3 regions of the Sphingomonas sp. NPDC092440 genome follow, and region 1 is predicted to be linked to each of the others. Evidence: predicted binding sites of a transcription regulator. Region 1 holds the regulator's gene; each other region holds the start of a gene.
The links. The regulator LexA, encoded in region 1, represses DNA repair genes until DNA is damaged. The targets are predictions, from matches to a motif close to GTTCCNCNCTTGTTCT.

Region 1 (5,994 bases):
ATCCCGTCGAGGATCGCGGCGATCGCCGGCTCGGTCGAGCGCGCGCGATCGGTATCCTCGATGCGCAGCAGGAACTTGCCGCCATGGTGGCGGGCGAACAGCAGGTTGAACAAGGCAGTGCGCGCACCGCCGATGTGGAGGAAACCCGTAGGCGACGGCGCGAACCGCGTGACGACCCGTTTCGCACCCGTATCAGATGTTGCGCCCAACCGCGCTTGCTCCCAGACTAGATTTTCGATGGCCCATTCAGCCGCCATGGGCGCCCCTAGCACGGGGTTTTCCTCCCTTCAAATGGGGGGCGCGGCGCTGTTTCGCCAGACCGGGGAGGCGATCGAGCGCTGGCTTGAGGCGGAACGCGCGCAGCTGCCGCTCTGGCTGCCGGTAGCGCTGGGTGGCGGGATCACCGCCTGGTTCCTGCTTCCCGACCTGACGCGCTGGATCGCCTTCCTGCTCGCGGCGGGTGCGGTGGCGCTGCTCGGCCTGGCACTGCCGGGGCGGCTGGGGCGGGCGCTGCTGCTCGGCGGGCTCGCCCTGGCGGCCGGGTGCGCGCTGGTCTGGTGGCGGGCGGAGCGCGTCGCGGCGCCGGTGCTGGCGCGGCCTGCGGTGGTGGAGATCACCGGCCGGGTGGCCGCGATCGAACCCCTGCCGGCACGGGCGCTGCTGCGGGTGACCCTGTTGCCGGAGCGGCGCGATCTGCCGCCCCGAGTGCGCGTGAACCTGGCGGCGAAGGATGTGCCCCAAGGGGTGGCGCGCGGCGCGGTGGTGCGGTTGCGGGCGCGGCTGATGCCGCCCGCCGGCGCATCGGTGCCGGGCGGGTATGACTTTGCCCGCGCCGCCTGGTTCAGCGGCCTGGGGGCGACGGGCAAGGGCTTTGCCCCGGTGACGGTGGTGACGCCGGCCGAAGCATCGGGCGGAGGCCTGCGTGCCGCGCTCTCGGCGCATATCCAGTCGCGCATCCCCGGCAGCGGCGGCGGCATCGCTTCCGCGCTTGCCACGGGCGACGAAGGCGCGATCGCCGAGGCGGATGTCGAGGCGATGCAGCGCTCGGGCCTCGCGCACCTGCTTTCGGTGAGCGGGTTGCACGTGACGGCAGTGACTGCGGCGGCGATGCTGCTGGTGCTCAAGCTGCTCGCCCTCAGCCCCACGCTGGCGCTGCGCTGGCGGCTGCCGCTGATCGCGGCCGGCGCAGGCGCGCTGGCGGCGATCGGCTATACCTGGCTCACCGGTGCCGAGGTGCCGACGATCCGCTCCTGTGTCGCCGCGCTGCTCGTGCTGCTGGCGCTCAGCCTGGGGCGCGAGGCGATCACGCTGCGGCTCGTCGCGGCGGGCGCGCTGCTCGTGCTGCTGCTCTGGCCCGAAGTGCTGGCGGGAGCCAGCTTCCAGCTGAGCTTCGCGGCGGTCACTGCGATCGTCGCGCTGCACGAGAGCCCGCGCATGCACCGCTGGTTCGGCAAGCGCGAGGAGAGCCGGGGCATGGCGCTGCTGCGCGGGGCCGGCGCGCTGCTGCTCACCGGCGTCGTGGTCGAGCTGGCGCTGATGCCGATCGGGCTGTTCCATTTCCACCAGGCCGGCCTTTACGGCGCGCTCGCCAACATCGTCGCCATCCCGCTCACCACTTTCGTGATCATGCCGATCGAGGCGCTGGCGCTGCTGCTCGACCTGGCCGGGCTCGGCGATCCCGCCTGGTGGCTCACCGCGCGGACGCTCGACCTGCTGCTCTGGCTGGCGAGGACGACTGCCGCGGCACCGGGCGCGGTGGCGGCGCTGCCGGCCATGCCGCAGGGCGCCTTCGCGCTGATGGCGGCGGGCGGCCTGTGGCTGGCGCTGTGGCGTACCGGCGCGCGCTGGGCGGGCGCGGCGCCGCTGGCGATCGGCCTGGCCTGGATGCTCGCCACGCCCGCGCCCGACCTGATCGTCACCGGCGACGGGCGGCATCTCGCGATCCGCATGCCCGATGGCAGCATGGCCCTGCTGCGCGACCGGGCGGGCGACTATACCCGCGACATGCTGGCCGAGACGGGCGGATCGGATGCCGAGCCGGTCGCGCTTGCCGATCAGCCGGGCGCGCGGTGCAGCCTGGACCTGTGCATGATCGAGCATCGGGCCGGTGGCCGCGTCTGGCGCGTGGCGGCGACACGGAGCGGCTATGCCTTGCCCTGGGCCGAATTCACGGCGCTGTGCCGCAGCGTCGACGTGATGATCAGCGACCGGCGCCTGCCGGCCGCCTGCGCCCCGCGCTGGCTCAAGCTCGACCGGCCGGCACTGGCCAAGACCGGCGGGGTGGCGATCGCCTTTGCCGGCGGGCGCGTGACCATGGTGCGCGGGGCCGGCCGCCATCCCTGGCTCGATCCGCCCAGGGTCCAGCCATTTCATGTGCCGGGTGCAATTCCTGCTGTCGGGACACGAAATTCCTCGCTTTCGGCCCGGATCGCGCTTCTCTTCCCTTCATGATCCGGCCTCCCAAGAAGAGCGATACGATCGAAGTGCGGCTGCCCCATGCGGTGAAGCGCGCCTTCATGGCGCAGTGCCGTGCCGAAGGGCGCACCGCGAGCGACGTGGTGCGGGGCTTCGTCGAGGCGCGCCTTTCCCGCGAGGCGAGGGCGGTGCCGGCCCTGCGCCGCTGGTCCCGGCCCATCGCCGCGGCCGCGATGCTCGCGGCGCTGGCGCTCGCCATTCCCGGTGCGATGTCAACCGCACCGGACCTGCGGCCGGCCTTCGCCGCGATCGACCGCAATCATGACGGGCTGCTGACCCCCGACGAATTTGGTCCTCGCCCGCAGGCTCCGGGTATCGATTGCGCGCCCCATCGGGTGCTGGCGCTGCCGCTGCGCCGTGCCGCGATGCCGGAGGTGCGCGGCATTCGGCCCTTCATCCTCTCGGCGCGAGACTTCGACCTTGCCAGGGCCGACGCGAACAAGGACGGCAAGGTGAGCTTCGCCGAATATGCGGCGCAACGATTGCGGATGTTCCGGGCAGGATTCGACCTGCTCGACGCCGACCATGACGGCATGCTGATGCCGGGCGAATATGCGGCGGCCTGGAGCCTGTTCCGCTTTCGCGGCGAGCAGCCCGATCTGGCGCCCTTTCAGGAACTCGACCGCAATGGCGACGGCAGGGTCGCCTGGGCCGAGTTCCTGGCCTGAGCCGTCAGTAGCGGCGGAGCAGCCCGGCGAGGCGGCCCTGCACGCGGACCTGGTCGGGGCGGTAGCGCTGCGGATTATAGTCGCGATTGGCCGGGTCGAGCCGGATCATCCCGCCTTCCTTGCGGAAATATTTCAGCGTCGCCTCGTTCTCGTCGATCAGCGCCACCACGATCTCGCCCTCGCGGGCCGTCTCGGTGCGGCGGATCAGCGCGAAATCGCCATCGAGGATGCCGGCCTCGACCATCGAATCGCCCGCCACTTCGAGCGCATAATGCTCGCCCGCGCCGAGCAGGGCGGCGGGCACCGGCAGCATGGTCGAATCCTGCAGCGCCTCGATCGGCGTGCCGGCGGCGATGCGGCCGTGCAGCGGGATCTCGACCACGTCGTTGGCGGGGGCCGGAGGTGTCGCGGAAGTTGACGAAGTTGACGCCACGGGGGCCGTGTTCTTCGGGCTTGCGGGCTTCTTCGCCTCGCCCCGTTCCGGCATGCGCAGCACTTCGAGCGCGCGGGCCCGGTTGGGCAGGCGGCGGATGAACTCGCGCTCTTCCAGCGCCGAGATCAGCCGATGGACGCCCGACTTCGACTTGAGGTCGAGCGCCTCCTTCATTTCCTCGAACGAAGGCGACACGCCAGTCTCGGCAAGCCGATCGGCAATGAAGCAGATGAGCTCGTGCTGCTTGCGCGTGAGCATCCAGTTTCTCCCGGTCTGGAACAGACTGGGAACGTTTTTGCAATGTTCCGCCTGCTTGTCAAGCGATGTCGAGGATTTCCGCCGAGTCGCCGGTTTTCGCCTCCGGGGCCCCCGCCGGGCGGACGATCAGGCAGGTGGCGCGCGCCAGCGTGCGCAGCATCGAGGAGTCCTGGATCGTCGCGGCATGGGCGCGGCCGCCGATCAGCTCGGCGCGGAGATAGTCGGCGCGGGCGCCGGTGGCGGGCAGGGGCTCGCCCAGGGGGACGGTGCGGGTACGCGGCAGCGGGTCGGCGGCACCGGCGAGATGTGCGATCAGCGGGCGGACGAACAGCGTCGCGGTGACGAAGGCCGAGACGGGATTGCCCGGCAGGCCGAGCACCGCGGCATCGCCCAGCCGGCCGGCCATCATCGGCTTGCCGGGGCGCAGCGCCACTTTCCAGAAATCGATCGCGGCACCGGCCGCCTCGAGCGCGGGGCGAACCAGGTCGTGATCGCCGACCGAGGCGCCGCCGGTGGTGACGAGCAGGTCGCAATCGAGCGCGCGGAACGCGGCTTCGAGCACGTCCCGGCGATCGGGCAGGATGCCGAGGTCGATCAGCTCCACCGGCAGGCCGGCAAGCAGCGCGGCGAGGAGCAGGCGGTTGGTCTCGGGGATCTGGTCGGGGCCGAGCGGGGCACCGGGCGGCACCAGCTCGTCGCCGGTCGAAAGTAGCGCGACGCGCACCTTGCGGCGGACGGGCAGGGCGGCATGGCCGGCGATCGCGGCGAGCGCGAGCCGGGCGGGGGAGATCGCTTCCCCGGCGCGGATCAGCAGGTCGCCCCTGGTGAAATCGAGCCCGCGCGGACGAACGCTGCTGCCCGGATGCGGCGGGCCGTCGCCGGCGAGGGCGAGGCGGCTGCCGTCGCGCGCGGCTTCCTCCTGCACCAGCACGGTGTCGGCGCCGGGCGGGAGCGGGGCGCCGGTGAAGATGCGCAGTGCCTGGCCGGCGCCGATCCCGCCGCCAAAGCCATGGCCGGCGGCACTCTCGCCGATCACTTCCCAGGGGCCGGGCAGGTCGGTGAAGCGAATCGCATAGCCATCCATCGAGGAGAGATCGGCGGCGGGCTGGGTGCGCAATGCCGCCAGGTCCCTGGCCGCCCATCGCCCCGCCGCCTCGGCAAGGGGGCAGGCCTCCTCCGCCACCGGCGCGGCGAGCGCCAGCAGGCGGCGCTGGGCTTCGGCGACGGGGAGGAGCGCGGGCATGGATCCGGCCTAGGCCAGCACCGCGCGCCGCGCCAGCCTTCAGGACCGGCCGGCGATCCGCCCCAGATCGTGCTGCTTCAGCGGCAGGCGGAACTCGCAGAGGAAACGGTGGCGGTCGTCGGTTTCGATCACCGCGGCCGGGCCGCCGCCGATGTTCGGCAGCGAGATCCACAGCTGGGCGCCGGTCGCGAAGGGTGCGCGCGTCTCGAACTCGACGAGCTGGGGCGTGATCGCGCGCAGCTTGACGTTCCACCAGCGCACGCCTTCGCGCACGCGCGCCGGCGTATCGAGGCGGATCGCCTGCTTGTCCGGGATCAGGCCGACGGGCTCGTGCACCATCGCCATGCGGGTGTGATGCGACGGAGTCTGCTGCACCTGGCGCAGCCACGGCATCAGCACCTGCCAGGGCAGGTCCTCGTCAAAGGCGACGCCGGCGAGATTGCCCTGCGACCATTTCACTGCGCCGTCGAGCGGGCGCAAGCCGTCGAAATTGATCTGCACCAGGTCGCCGAGCTGGAGCGCGATGTCGGTCTCGAAGCCGCAGCCGCCCTGGGAGAGGTTGCGGCTGCGCGTGAACTCGACCTGGTTGCCGCGGCGCACGCAGATCGTCTGGTGCAGCTCGACGCGCGGCACGGAGCGGCGCTCGGCGGGAAGGGCGGCAAGATTGCGGGCGAGCGTGCCGATCACGTCGATCGGCAAGTCGAACAGGAAGCCCGCCGAGCCCTGCTCGGTCCAGGCGATGCGGCCGGGCAGCGACTGGCCGTTGGCGAGCTCCAGCCGGAGCCCTTCTTCCTCCACCACTTCGTCGTCGAGCTGGAGCATGGCACCGACCGCGCTGAGCTTGCGGATCGCACAGACGAGGCGGCCGGTCTCGCCGGCGAGGAAGGCCGAATCGAACGCTGCATGCTCGCCCGGCT
Region 2 (5,994 bases), on a different contig from region 1:
GTGGTGCGGATCTCGATATGGTCGATCATGACATTCTCCTTCGTCCCGGGAGATAGGGGCGCGCCCGCGCGGCTTTTCCGCGAAGAAGGGACTCGAATCGGCGGATTTCGGCGCATTTACGCGCTAGGGTGCGGCCAATGGCCCGATCCGATCTCGACCCCTTCGACCGCAGGCTCCTCGCCCTGGTCCAGCGCGACGCGGCGCAGACCGCCGAGGCCCTGGCCGGACAGGTCGGGCTCTCGGCCTCGGCAGTGCAGCGCCGCCTCAAGCGACTGCGCGCGACGGGCGTGATCCTGGGCGAGGTCGCCGTGGTCGACCCGCTCAAGGTGGGGAAGCCCAATTTCTTCCTGGCGGCACTGGAGATCGAGCGCGAGCGCCCCGAACTGATCGCCCGGCTGCGCCAATGGCTGGCCGCGGAGGAGCAGGTCCAGCAGATCTATTACGTCACGGGCACCGCCGATTTCGTGCTGGTCGTCGTCGCACCCGATGTCGGCGCCTATGACGCGCTGATGAGCCGGCTGATGGCGGACAATCCGAACGTGCGCCGCTTCACCACCAATGTCGCGCTGGGCGTGGGCAAGCGCGGGCTGTTCGTGCCGATCGCCGACTAGGGCGACCGACAGCATCCTCATGCCGCGAACAGTTCGAGCTGCTCGCCTTTGGGCGCGACCAGCGCATGCAGGTCGGCGCGGTCGGCCAGCGCGACCGGGCGCCAGTCCTCGGCGATCAGGAAGGGGCGGACCTTGGCGAGCGACGCCGTCAGCCGGGCGATATCGGCCAGGCGCAGCCGGCGCCAGCGGCGCGCGGCGAGGATCGCGTCGATCGCCTTGACGCCCAGGCCTGGGACCCGGAGCAGCGCCGCGCGCGGGGCACGGTTGACGTCGACCGGAAAATGCGCGCGGAACCGCAGGGCCCAGGCGAGCTTGGGATCGATGTCGAGCGGGAGCATGCCGGTGACGGGATCCGCCGCCTCGGCCACTTCGCCCGGCGCATAGCCGTAGAAGCGCATCAGCCAGTCGGACTGGTAGAGCCGATGCTCGCGCATCAGCGGCGGGCGCCGGAGCGGCAGCACGGCGCTGGCATCGGGAATCGGGCTGAACGCCGAATAATAGACGCGCCGCAGCTGAAACCTGTCGTAGAGCCCGGCCGCGCGCGCGATGATGTCGCCATCGGTGGCGGCGTCGGCACCGACGATCATCTGGGTCGACTGGCCGGCGGGCGCGAATTTCGGCGCGGCCTTGTAGCGCCGGACGGCATCGGCACCGTCCTCGATCGCGGCACGGACGTCCCGCATCGCGCCTTCGATCCGGGGCGCCGACTTCTCGGGCGCCAGCCGGGCCAGCCCCGCCACGGTCGGCAGCTCGACATTGATCGAGACGCGATCGGCATGGAGCCCGGCCTGGCGCACCAGCTCCGGATCGGCATCGGGAATCGTCTTCAGATGAATATAGCCGCGAAAGTCATGAACCTCGCGCAGCAGCCGCGCGACGCGGACGATCTGCTCCATCGTATAGTCGCTCGAACGGATGATGCCGGAGGAAAGGAACAGCCCCTCGATATAGTTGCGCCGGTAGAAGCCGAGCGTGAGGTCGACCACTTCCTCGGGCGTGAAGCGGGCGCGGCGGACGTTCGAGCTCTTGCGGTTGATGCAATAATGACAGTCGAAGATGCAGCTGTTGGTCAGCAGGATCTTGAGCAGCGAGATGCAGCGTCCATCCGGCGCATAGGCGTGGCAGATGCCCATGCCCTCGGTCGAGCCGAGCCCCTTGCCCGCCGCCGAATTGCGCCTGGCCGTGCCCGACGAGGCGCAGCTGGCATCATATTTGGCGGCATCGGCAAGGACGGCGAGCTTCGCGCGGAGATCGAGCTGCGACATTCGTTCGCTTTATGTTCCAGATGTTGCGGTGTCCAGCGGGTTGTGGAAGGAGGCGAGCGAAAACAAGCGGTTCCTCCCCGAGCGCATCTGGGAGGGAAATTCTGGAGCGCGCGATGCGATTGAGGATCGACCGGCATTTTCGCGCGCTGCTGGTCGTGCTGGCGGCCACCTGCCTGCTCGGCTTCGGCTTCAAGCAGCATTGCATGCCGGGCGGCTGGACCGATTCCGAACAATATCTCACCGGCTGCTACAGCGATGCGGTGCCCTTCTGGACCGCGCGCGCAGTGGACAAGGGCCGGATCCCCTATCTCCAGACCCCGATCGAATATCCGGTGCTGACCGGCGCGGCGATCTGGATCGAAGGCGCGGCGACGCATCTGATCTTCGGGCGCGAGGCCAATGACGCCAGGTTCCTGGGCGTGGTGACGGCAGTGAACATTGCCCTCGCCTTCCTGATCCTCTGGATGTTCCGGCGGGCGGGGATGGACCGGCGACGGCTCTGGTGGTGGGCCGCCGCGCCGCCGCTCATCCTCTATGTCGGGCATAATTGGGATATGATCGCCGTCACGCTGGCGGTGTGGGCGATGCTGCTGGCGCGCGAGGACCGGCTGATCCGCGCGGGGGCCGCGGCCGGGCTGGGCGTGGCCGCCAAGCTGTTTCCGATCGTGATGCTGCCCCTGTTCGCCCTCTCGGCGTTTCTCGAGCAGGGCCGCCGCTGGTGGCAGCGGGTGGTGCGCACCGGCTGGGTGAAGCTCGCCGCGATCGGAGCCTGGCTGGCGGTGAACCTGCCGATCGCCTTGCTCGCGCCGGCGAACTGGAGCGAATTCTACCGCTTCTCGCAGGCACGCGGCGGCACCGTTGCCGGGACCTGGGACGTGCTCGGCAATCTCGGCATCCTGCAGCTCGGCACGCCGGGCAAGAATCTCCTTGCCGCCCTCGCCTTCGCGATCGGCGGGGCCGCCATCATCGGCCTGGGCTGGCAGCGCCACCATGCGCGGCTCTGGCTGCTGTCGACGCCGCTGCTCGCCTGGTTCATGCTCACCAACAAGGTCTATTCGCCCCAGTTCGACCTGTGGCTGTGGCCGATGCTGGTGATGACAGCGCCGCGGCTATGGCCGGTGGCGCTGTTCGCGGCGACCGGGATCTTCGCCTATTTCGCCGAGTTCTGGTTCCTGGCCGGTATGGACGGCGCCTGGCCGGCGGCGAACACGCTGGACGTTGCCGGCGCCGCGGCGGCGCGCGCGCTGGTGATGCTGTGGATCATCGCCGATTGCGTGCGCCGCCCGCCGCCCGAATGGGTGGCGTTCCGGCCGGCGCGGTAGGAAGAAGCTGCCCCCCTCGGCAGGCGCCGCCGGAAAGGCGCGCCGCCGCGAGCGCTGTGTGGGAGGGATCCCATCTGGTTGGCGCGGTTCCCCTCCCCGGCTCCCGTGGCGCGGGAGAGGAATCAGCTCATGGCAGCGGCAGATTCTCTTCGGCCTTCTTGCGCGCCCGAACCTCGGCGCGGGCGATGGTCGCCTTCCGCACGAAGCAGCCGGTGCCGCCGCCGGCACCGGTGGTCGAGCAGCTGCCGGTACCGAAATCGCCCGAGGTGAGCGCGTCCTGCGAACGCACCGCCCAGCTCTCGGTCTTCTGCGGCGGGCCGGCCTGTTCGCGCAGGTTCGACGGGATGCGATAGCGCTCGCGCTCGTCGAGGCGCTTGCAGACCACGATCTCCTCGCCGTTCGAGTTGGTCGGGCACTTGTCCTTGCCATAGATCACCAGCACGCCGTTCTGCGCCGCGTTCTGGGCATGCGCGGCAACGGGCAGCAGCATCGGAATGGCGGCGAGCGCGCCTGCGATCATGATCCGGTTCAACATCGGCTTACTCCTGCTGTGTGCCGTGCCTGGTCCAAAACGGCTGAATGGGGCCTTTATATCCGTTTCGATACCGCAATGGCAGCGCGGCAGCCGGCACGGATCACCCCGGACAGCAGCGGATAGGCCGGGGCATGCTCCGCGCCATGGGCGAGCGCGGTATCGCGATGCTCGAGCTCCTCGTCGCGGAACTTCGCCACGGCTTCGGCGAGCTCGGGATCGCTATCGCCGATCTCCTCGAGCTGCTGCTGGTAATGAAGGTCGATCTCGGTCTCGATCGCGGCGGTGCAGGCCATCGCCGCTTCGGGGCCCATCGCCGCGGTGGCGGCGCCCAGGGCGAAGCCGGCGACGTTCCAGAAGGGCTGGAGCGCGGTCGGGCGTACGCCGCGGCGCGCGATCATCGCGTCGAAAAAGGCGCGGTGACGTTCCTCCTGGCTCGCCATGCCGGCGATCATCCGCGCCATCGGCGTGCGATCGCCCATCACCGCGAGCTGGCCGGCATAGATGCGCGTCGCGCCATATTCGCCCGCCTGGTCGACGCGGACCATCGAGGCCAGCCCCTCGCGCCGATCGCCGGGCTTCCAGCTCATGCGCGGGCGCCCTTGCGGGCGGCAAGCAGGAAGATCACGATCGCACCGCCGAGCGAAAGGATCGCGTTGAAGCCGGCCAGGCTGATCCCGAAGAACGTCCATTGCGGCACGTCGCAGCGGATCAGCGGCCGGCGCAGCGCATCGTTCAGCATGTCCATCGGATTGTCGCCATGCACCTGGGCGGTGCAGGCGGTAATGCCCTCCCACCATTTATACTCGACGCCGGCATGGAAGACGCCGATGCCGCCGCTCACCGCGATCAGGGCGGCGGCAAGCAGGACGATCGTCATCTGCAGCGGCCGGCTACGCACGAAAAAGGCCGAGAGCGCGACCAGGATCGCGGCATAATGCGGCCAGCGCTGCCACCAGCACATCTCGCACGGCACCAGGCCGAACAGCTCGGAGAGATGCGCGCCGCCCACCAACGCGAGGGGAAGGAGGAGCGCGATCCAGCGCGCGATGCGGAGGCCGTCGTTACGCATGGCTTACTTGCTCCGTGTCGCGGCGACCTGGGTCTTGGGCCCGAGGCGGGAAATGGTCTGCAGCGCATAGTGCAGCTGGAAGTCGTCGATCCCGTCCTTCTTCAGCTGCTCCGCCGTCTTGGCGAAGCGCGGATCGGTGCGCTGATCGTCCTCGAGCACCGAATCGTCGACCTTGTCGTTGTTGATCAGGTGCGCGCGCAGATCCGCCTCGCGGATCGAGGGCCGGGTCTTGTAGTCGGGATCGGTGAGCTGGGGCACGAGCAGATCGGGCTTGATGCCGCCTTCCTGCACCGAGCGGCCCGATGGCGTATAATAGCGCGCCGTGGTGAGGCGCAGCGCGGCGCGCGGGCCCATCGGCAGGATCGACTGGACCGAGCCCTTGCCGAAGCTGCGCACGCCCATGACGAGCGCACGGTGATGGTCCTGCAGCGCGCCGGCGACGATCTCCGAGGCCGAGGCGGTGCCCGCGTCGATCAGCACGACCACCGGCAGCCCCTGGGCAAGGTCGCCCGGAACCGCGACGATGCCCGGCTCGCTCACATCGGCGTACCAGCGCTCGATATCGGCCTTCTCGCGGCCGCGCTGCGAGACGATCTCGCCATGCGTCAGGAATATGTCGGACACTTCGATCGCCTGGCTGAGCAGGCCGCCGCCATTCTGGCGCAGGTCGACGATATAGCCCAGCGGCTTGTGGCCCAGCTTCTTGTCGATCTCCTGGATCGCCTTGATCGTGTCCGCCCCGGTCTGGGCGGTGAAGGTGTTGATGTTGAGGATGCCGACGCCGTCCTTGACGTCCCACTTCACCGGCCGCTGCACGATGATCTCGCGCTTCATGGTGAAGGTGAGCGGCTTGTCGGCACCCGGGCGGATCACGGTGAGCGTGACGCTGGTGCCCGGCTTGCCGCGCATCTGCTGGATCGCATCGTCCAGGCTGCCGCCGACGATGAACTTGCCGTCGATATGCGTGATGAAGTCGCCCGATTTCATGCCCGCGCGCGCGGCCGGCGTGTCCTCGGTCGGCGCCACCACCTTCACCGCCCCGTCCTCCTGGGTGACGGTGAGGCCGAGGCCGCCATAATTGCCGTCGGTCTGGATCTTCAGATTGTCGAAATCGAGCCCGTCGGCATAGCTGCTGTGCGGATCGAGCGCGGCCAGCATGCCCTGGATCGCGCCCTTCATCAGCGTCTTGTCG
Region 3 (5,994 bases), on a different contig from region 1:
CCAGCAAATGCAGCCATGGTTGCTCCAGGAATCTCCTTGGAGAATGGCTTCTTCTGTCGTTCAGGGTCTAGATAAACTCTATTATATGGAAGCAAGCTATGTGACTTGGCGATTCCAAAAATAATCACCATTCCAATCGCAAAAACGATAATTCTTTCAATAAGTGGTCTATCGGGCATCCATATAATTATGGCAATTAATATGAATGAATTTACATTAAGGCCATGCTTTCTCAGAATTCCGGTAAATCTGCTAGAAAACTGATTGACGTACTTATTAAGTCTGAGAGCCGCTGCTTCGGTCCAAAGCTCATCAGTGGAGCTAACCGAAATAAGACTCGATCCGTCGTCATTGAGTATCACATTTGCAATTTTCTTTAGTGGGGCCGAAGTTACCTCGGCGGTAGATATGGTCATTGAGCGAACTACATCTACGTAGTCCCTTCGTGCCAAAAATTGCGCGGCTTGCTCGATGGCAATCTGCTCGTTCTCAACGGCTCGTATTGTCGTTATATTTGGAGCTGGAACAAGTGTCTCGAGCTCGGCAATGAGCCGGTCCAAATCTGCTCGGTAGAGCGTTATCGCTCCAAGCGGTATTTCACGGTTCCGGAGTCGATCCAGAGCGGTTGCTGGTGGAGCATTTGAAACATCGCTTTTCTCGCGATTTAGTTCGAAGATCCCTTCGGCTCCGGACAAAAATCGCCAGACGCCTTTGATCTGGTCTTCAGTTTCCTGCTCGACGATAGCGGTGCCAAAAGGAGCTTTGGTATCTTCTAGGGATAGTAAAACGTTAGAAGACTCAGTCTCTTTTGATAAAATCAGCCTTAAGTCTCCGCCGCCTGTGAATCCCAACGCGAGAATGGCCTGATCACCACCGCTCGAACTAAGAAACAAAGTGGCCGTACGAGATCCTCTGAGATAGCCGACCCAGCGCTGATTCGTATTCTCCATTCGCCCTCCCCCCGATATTTCTCACCCCACCGTAACAAAACTATCCATCACCCGCTTCCGCCCGGCCTGTTCGAAGTCGATCTCGAGCTTGTTCCCTTCGATCTCGGCGATCACGCCATAGCCGAACTTCTGGTGGAACACGCGCATCCCCGGCGACAGGTCGTCGCGCGGCTTGGCGCCGAAGCTCACCGCCGAGGCGCGGCTTTCCACCACGCGGGCCGGCTCGCGGCTGAAGGTGCGCGCCGTGAACCCGCCGCCCGGATTCTTCAGGTCCACGCCCCCCGAAACCCCGGCGGCACGCTGCCAGCCCGGGCCTCGCCCGGTCCCCCGCGACACATCGGCGAAAGGATCGCTGCGCTCGCTCCAGTTCGCCTGCCATAGCGATGCCCCGCCGGTCATCGTGCTCTCGCTCTCGACATGCGCCTCGGGCAGCTCGGCGACGAAGCGGCTCGGGATGCTCGAGTTCCACTGGCCATAGATGCGGCGATTGGCGGCGTGGAGGATGGTCGCGCGGCGCCGGGCGCGGGTGATCGCGACATAGGCCAGGCGGCGCTCCTCCTCGAGCGAGGCCAGCCCGCCCTCGTCCAGCGCCCGCTGCGAGGGGAAGATGCCTTCCTCCCAGCCCGCCAGGAACACGGTGTCGAACTCCAGCCCCTTGGCGGCATGGATCGTCATGATCGTCACCTTGGGCTCGTCGCGCTGCCCCTCATTGTCCATGACGAGGCTGACATGCTCGAGGAACGCGCCGAGCGTCTCATATTCCTCCATCGCGCGGACGAGCTCGTTGAGGTTTTCCAGGCGCCCGGCGGCCTCGGCGGTGCGGTCGGCCTGCCACATCGCGGTATAGCCGCTCTCGTCGAGGATGATGCGGGCAAGGTCCGGGTGCTGGAGGTCGTTGCCCATGCCGCGCCAGCGCGCCATGTCGCCGACCAGGTTGCCGAGCGCGCGGCGGGCCTGGGGCGTCAGCTCGTCGGTGTCGAGGATACGCGCCGCCGCCACGGTGAGCGGGATACCCTCCGCCCGCGCATATTGGTGGACCTTCGCCAGCGCCTTGTCGCCCAGGCCGCGCTTGGGGACGTTGACGATGCGCTCGAAGGCGAGGTCGTCCGCCGGCTGCGCCACGACGCGGAGATAGGCGAGCGCGTCGCGGATCTCCTGGCGCTCGTAGAAGCGGAAGCCGCCGATGATGCGATAGGGCAGGCCGATCGCGATGAACCGGTCCTCGAACTCGCGCGTCTGGTGCTGGGCGCGGACGAGGATCGCCATGTCGTCCAGGCTCATGCCGCCGCGCTGGGCGCCCTCGATCTCCTCGCCGACGCGGCGCGCCTCCTCGGGCCCGTCCCACACGCCGAGCACCTTGACCTTCTCGCCCTCGGCCTTGTCGGTCCACAAGGTCTTGCCGAGGCGGCCGCTATTGTTGGCGATCACGCCCGAGGCGGCGGCGAGGATGTGCGGCGTCGAGCGGTAATTCTGCTCGAGCCGGATCACCTTGGCGCCGGGGAAGTCCTTCTCGAACTTGAGGATGTTCTCCACCAGCGCGCCGCGCCAGCTGTAGATCGACTGATCGTCGTCGCCGACGCAGCAGATGTTCTTGCGCTCCTGGGCGAGCAGGCGGAGCCAGAGATACTGGACGGCGTTGGTGTCCTGATATTCGTCGACCAGGATGTAGCGGAAGCGCTGCTGATAGCTCTCCAGCACGTCGCGGTGCGTCTTGAGGATCACCAGCATGTGGAGGAGCAGGTCGCCGAAATCGCAGGCGTTCAGCGCCTTCAGCCGCTCCTGGTAGAGATGGTAGAGCGCGGCGCCGCGGCCGTTCGCATAGCGCTCGGACTCGCCCGCGCCGATCTCGGCGGGGGTCAGGCCCTTGTTCTTCCATTCGTCGATCAGCCCGGCGAGCTGGCGGGCGGGCCAGCGCTTCTCGTCGAGATCGGCGGCGAGGATCAGCTGCTTGATCAGGCGGAGCTGGTCGTCGGTGTCGAGGATGGTGAAGTTGCTCTGCAGCCCCACCAGCTCGGCATGGCGGCGCAGCATCTTGGCGCCGATCGCGTGAAAGGTGCCGAGCCAGGGCATGCCCTCCACCGCGGCACCGACCAGGCGGCCGACGCGCTCCTTCATCTCGCGCGCTGCCTTGTTGGTGAAGGTCACCGCCAGGATCTCGCTGGGATAGGCGCGGCGCGTCCATAGCAGATGGGCGAGGCGGGCGGTGAGCGCCGCGGTCTTGCCCGTGCCCGCGCCGGCCAGGACGAGCACCGGCCCCTCGGCCGTCAGCACCGCCTCGCGCTGGGGCGGGTTCAGGCCCTGGAGATAGGGGGCATTGGCATCGGTCTCGACGGGCAGGGTCATCCGCGAACAGGTAGGGAACGCGGGCAGGCGAGGCAATGGTGGATTGCCAGCGGCGCGCGATCCTGTGATCGTCGCCTCCGAACCGATCAGCGGAGAGACGGATGGACAGGAAGTTGCTCGAGGAGCGGATCGCGCTGCTCAAGCGGGAACATGTCGCGGGCGAAGAGCGGCTGAAGACGCTCGACTCGCAGCTCGCCGAGCTGAAGCGGACGCAGTTGCGCATCGCCGGGGCGATCCAGGTGCTCGAGGAGCTGATGCAGGAGCAGGGCTGAGCCTGGAAACAATATAGCTGGCATTGGAAATATTTCAGCAATATTATCCCCATGTCGCCGGGAGGATTCGGCGACGGCAATGCCTGTCGTGGGGGCTTGGCATGGGGATGATCGTTCGAACCGGCGCGGCCGGACTGGCGGTGGGGATGCTCCTTGCCGCGATGCCGGCAGGGGCGCAGACCGTCGCCGCGGCCCAGGCCGCCTATCTGGTGCTGCAGCCCGAGATCCGCGTGAAGACCGAGGAACGGGCATCGGGCCTGTGGCTGCGCACTTCGGCGACCGTGCGCGGCAGCAACGAGAGCTGGCGGGCCGACGAGACGCGCTCCACCTACGGCTTCTCGCTCCAGAAGGAAGTGGTCGGGCATGCCTGGCTGGGCCTCAGCGCCTATGCCCAGGCGCCGCGTTTCGATGCCGATCGCGGCGTGGTGCGCGACGCGCGGCACTATGCCGGGGCGCGGCTGAGCTTCGAGGCGTCGGACCATGTCGAGCTGGGCTTCGCCTGGCTGCGGCGGCTGCGCGGGCGCGGGTTCATGAGCCTGCCCGGCGGCAATCGCGGCATCAAGCCCGGGCCCAAGGCCTATATGCAGGTCCATTTCTGACGGCGTTTTCCGCCGTTCGACAATAGGCAGCAAAGCGATGGGACGGTGGGCGCGACTACACCCAACCGTCCCTCGATGGAGTTCTAGACGGAAACCTCACGGGCATGGAGCGCGTCGGCCCGAGCAAAACGGGTTGGCCCAGGCGGAGGGGGTGGAGGAGGATTGTCCGTGCCGCCCTCTTCGGGGTTGCCGACCTCGTCGCAATTATGCTCACCCGTCGGCGGCGGGCCATCCGGACTGAGTTCCGGCAGGCACTCCGGAAGTGTTTGCGCCATGGCACTGGAGGAGGGAAGCATCGCCGAACCCATGAGGGCAAGCGTCGCACAGGCGGCGAGCAATGAAAGTTCCTTCATTCTTGTCTCCTTGTCAGCATTTGGCGATCAATTTCTTCGACATGGCTTCGATTCTTGTCAAATCGATCAGCAACCTGAACGGTGCAACTTGCCGGTGTCGGCCTGGCTCGCCCATCGCTTCGCTTGCAGCGCCGGAACCACGCCTCGCCAGCAGGCCGAGCGGGCGCGGCGATCGCGGAATCCAGGCACGCGCCAAAGCCCGCTAGTTGCGTTTTAAATGCTGCCGATGCCTCGATCCTTCGCCATGTCATGCGTTTGTCATATGGCTGTCACACCCTCCGGCCAGAGGCGCGCATATCATGGCATCACTCGCTCTGGACCAAGCCCAGCCGGTCGACGAACCGCAGCCGGGCCCTCGATTCGACTATAAGACCCATCCCCTGGCCAAGCTGCTCTTCGCGGCGATCCTGGTGGGCGGGCTGGCCTTTGCCGGCTGGAGCGTGCTGACCGACACGCGCGGCGTGGGGGAGGAGCTCGCCACCGGCGTGTTCCTGTTCCTCGCGCTGGCGCTGCTGATCGCGCTCGGCTTCGAGTTCGTGAACGGCTTCCACGATACCGCCAACGCCGTGGCGACGGTGATCTACACCAATTCGATGCCCGCCCATTTCGCGGTGATCTGGTCGGGCTTCTGGAACTTCCTGGGCGTGATGCTGTCGAGCGGCGCGGTCGCCTATTCGATCATCACGCTGCTGCCGGTGGACCTGATCCTCAACGTGGGCTCGGCATCGGGCTTCGCGATGATCTTCGCGCTGCTGCTCGCGGCGGTGCTGTGGAATCTCGGCACCTGGTATGTCGGCCTGCCCAATTCCTCGTCGCACACGCTGATCGGCTCGGTGCTGGGCGTGGGCCTCGCCAACCAGCTGATCCAGGCCGGCTCGCGCGGCGGCACCGCCGGCGTCGACTGGAGCCAGGCGCAGAAAGTGCTCACCGGCCTGTGGATGGCGCCGCTGATCGGCTTCTTCGCGGCCGTGCTGCTGCTGTTCGTGATGCGCGCGGTGCTGCGCAACCCGAAGCTCTACACTTCGCCGATGCCGCACACCGCGCCGCCGCTCGGCATCCGCAGCGCGCTGATCTTCACCTGTACCGCGGTCTCGTTCAGCCATGGCTCGAACGACGGGCAGAAGGGCATGGGCCTGATCATGCTGATCCTGATCGGCTGCGCCCCGACCGCCTATGCGCTCAACCGCACCCTGCCGACGAGCGCGACTCCGGCCTTCGTCCAGACCGCCAACACCGCTTCGGCCGCGTTCGACGCGCATAGCCGCGGGCTGCCCGACATGGCGCCGGCCCAGGCCCGCGCCGTGCTCACCACCGCGCTCCAGCAGCGCAAGGCGGAGAGCCCGCAGGTGTTCGCCGCGCTCGAGAGCCTTTCGAAGGACCTTACCGCCCGCGTCCAGGGCTTCGGCTCGCTGAGCAAGGTGCCGGCGGAAGCCACCGGCAATGTCCGCAACGACATGTATCTGGTGCTCGACACGAC

Region 2: the regulator LexA is predicted to act here: its motif matches at 1,879-1,894, upstream of ACIQCS_RS08900 (putative DNA modification/repair radical SAM protein).
Region 3: the regulator LexA is predicted to act here: its motif matches at 3,297-3,312, upstream of ACIQCS_RS04815 (UvrD-helicase domain-containing protein).

What each region holds. Positions count from the first base shown of each region.
Region 1 covers NZ_JBIVQA010000007.1:263,071-269,064, reverse strand. Annotated here, with positions in the region: gene gltX (glutamate--tRNA ligase) at 1-209, opposite strand, end outside; gene ACIQCS_RS14205 (ComEC/Rec2 family competence protein) at 292-2,451, shown strand; gene ACIQCS_RS14200 (EF-hand domain-containing protein) at 2,448-3,143, shown strand; gene lexA (transcriptional repressor LexA) at 3,148-3,834, opposite strand; gene glp (gephyrin-like molybdotransferase Glp) at 3,893-5,077, opposite strand; gene ACIQCS_RS14185 (PilZ domain-containing protein) at 5,117-5,994, opposite strand, start outside.
Region 2 covers NZ_JBIVQA010000004.1:238,206-244,199, forward strand. Annotated here, with positions in the region: gene ACIQCS_RS08895 (Lrp/AsnC family transcriptional regulator) at 138-611, shown strand; gene ACIQCS_RS08900 (putative DNA modification/repair radical SAM protein) at 629-1,876, opposite strand; gene ACIQCS_RS08905 (hypothetical protein) at 1,990-3,198, shown strand; gene ACIQCS_RS08910 (hypothetical protein) at 3,326-3,733, opposite strand; gene ACIQCS_RS08915 (demethoxyubiquinone hydroxylase family protein) at 3,787-4,320, opposite strand; gene ACIQCS_RS08920 (disulfide bond formation protein B) at 4,317-4,802, opposite strand; gene ACIQCS_RS08925 (S41 family peptidase) at 4,806-5,994, opposite strand, start outside.
Region 3 covers NZ_JBIVQA010000002.1:391,985-397,978, reverse strand. Annotated here, with positions in the region: gene ACIQCS_RS04820 (hypothetical protein) at 1-950, opposite strand, end outside; gene ACIQCS_RS04815 (UvrD-helicase domain-containing protein) at 972-3,293, opposite strand; gene ACIQCS_RS04810 (hypothetical protein) at 3,395-3,565, shown strand; gene ACIQCS_RS04805 (hypothetical protein) at 3,667-4,164, shown strand; gene ACIQCS_RS04800 (hypothetical protein) at 4,248-4,517, opposite strand; gene ACIQCS_RS04795 (inorganic phosphate transporter) at 4,817-5,994, shown strand, end outside.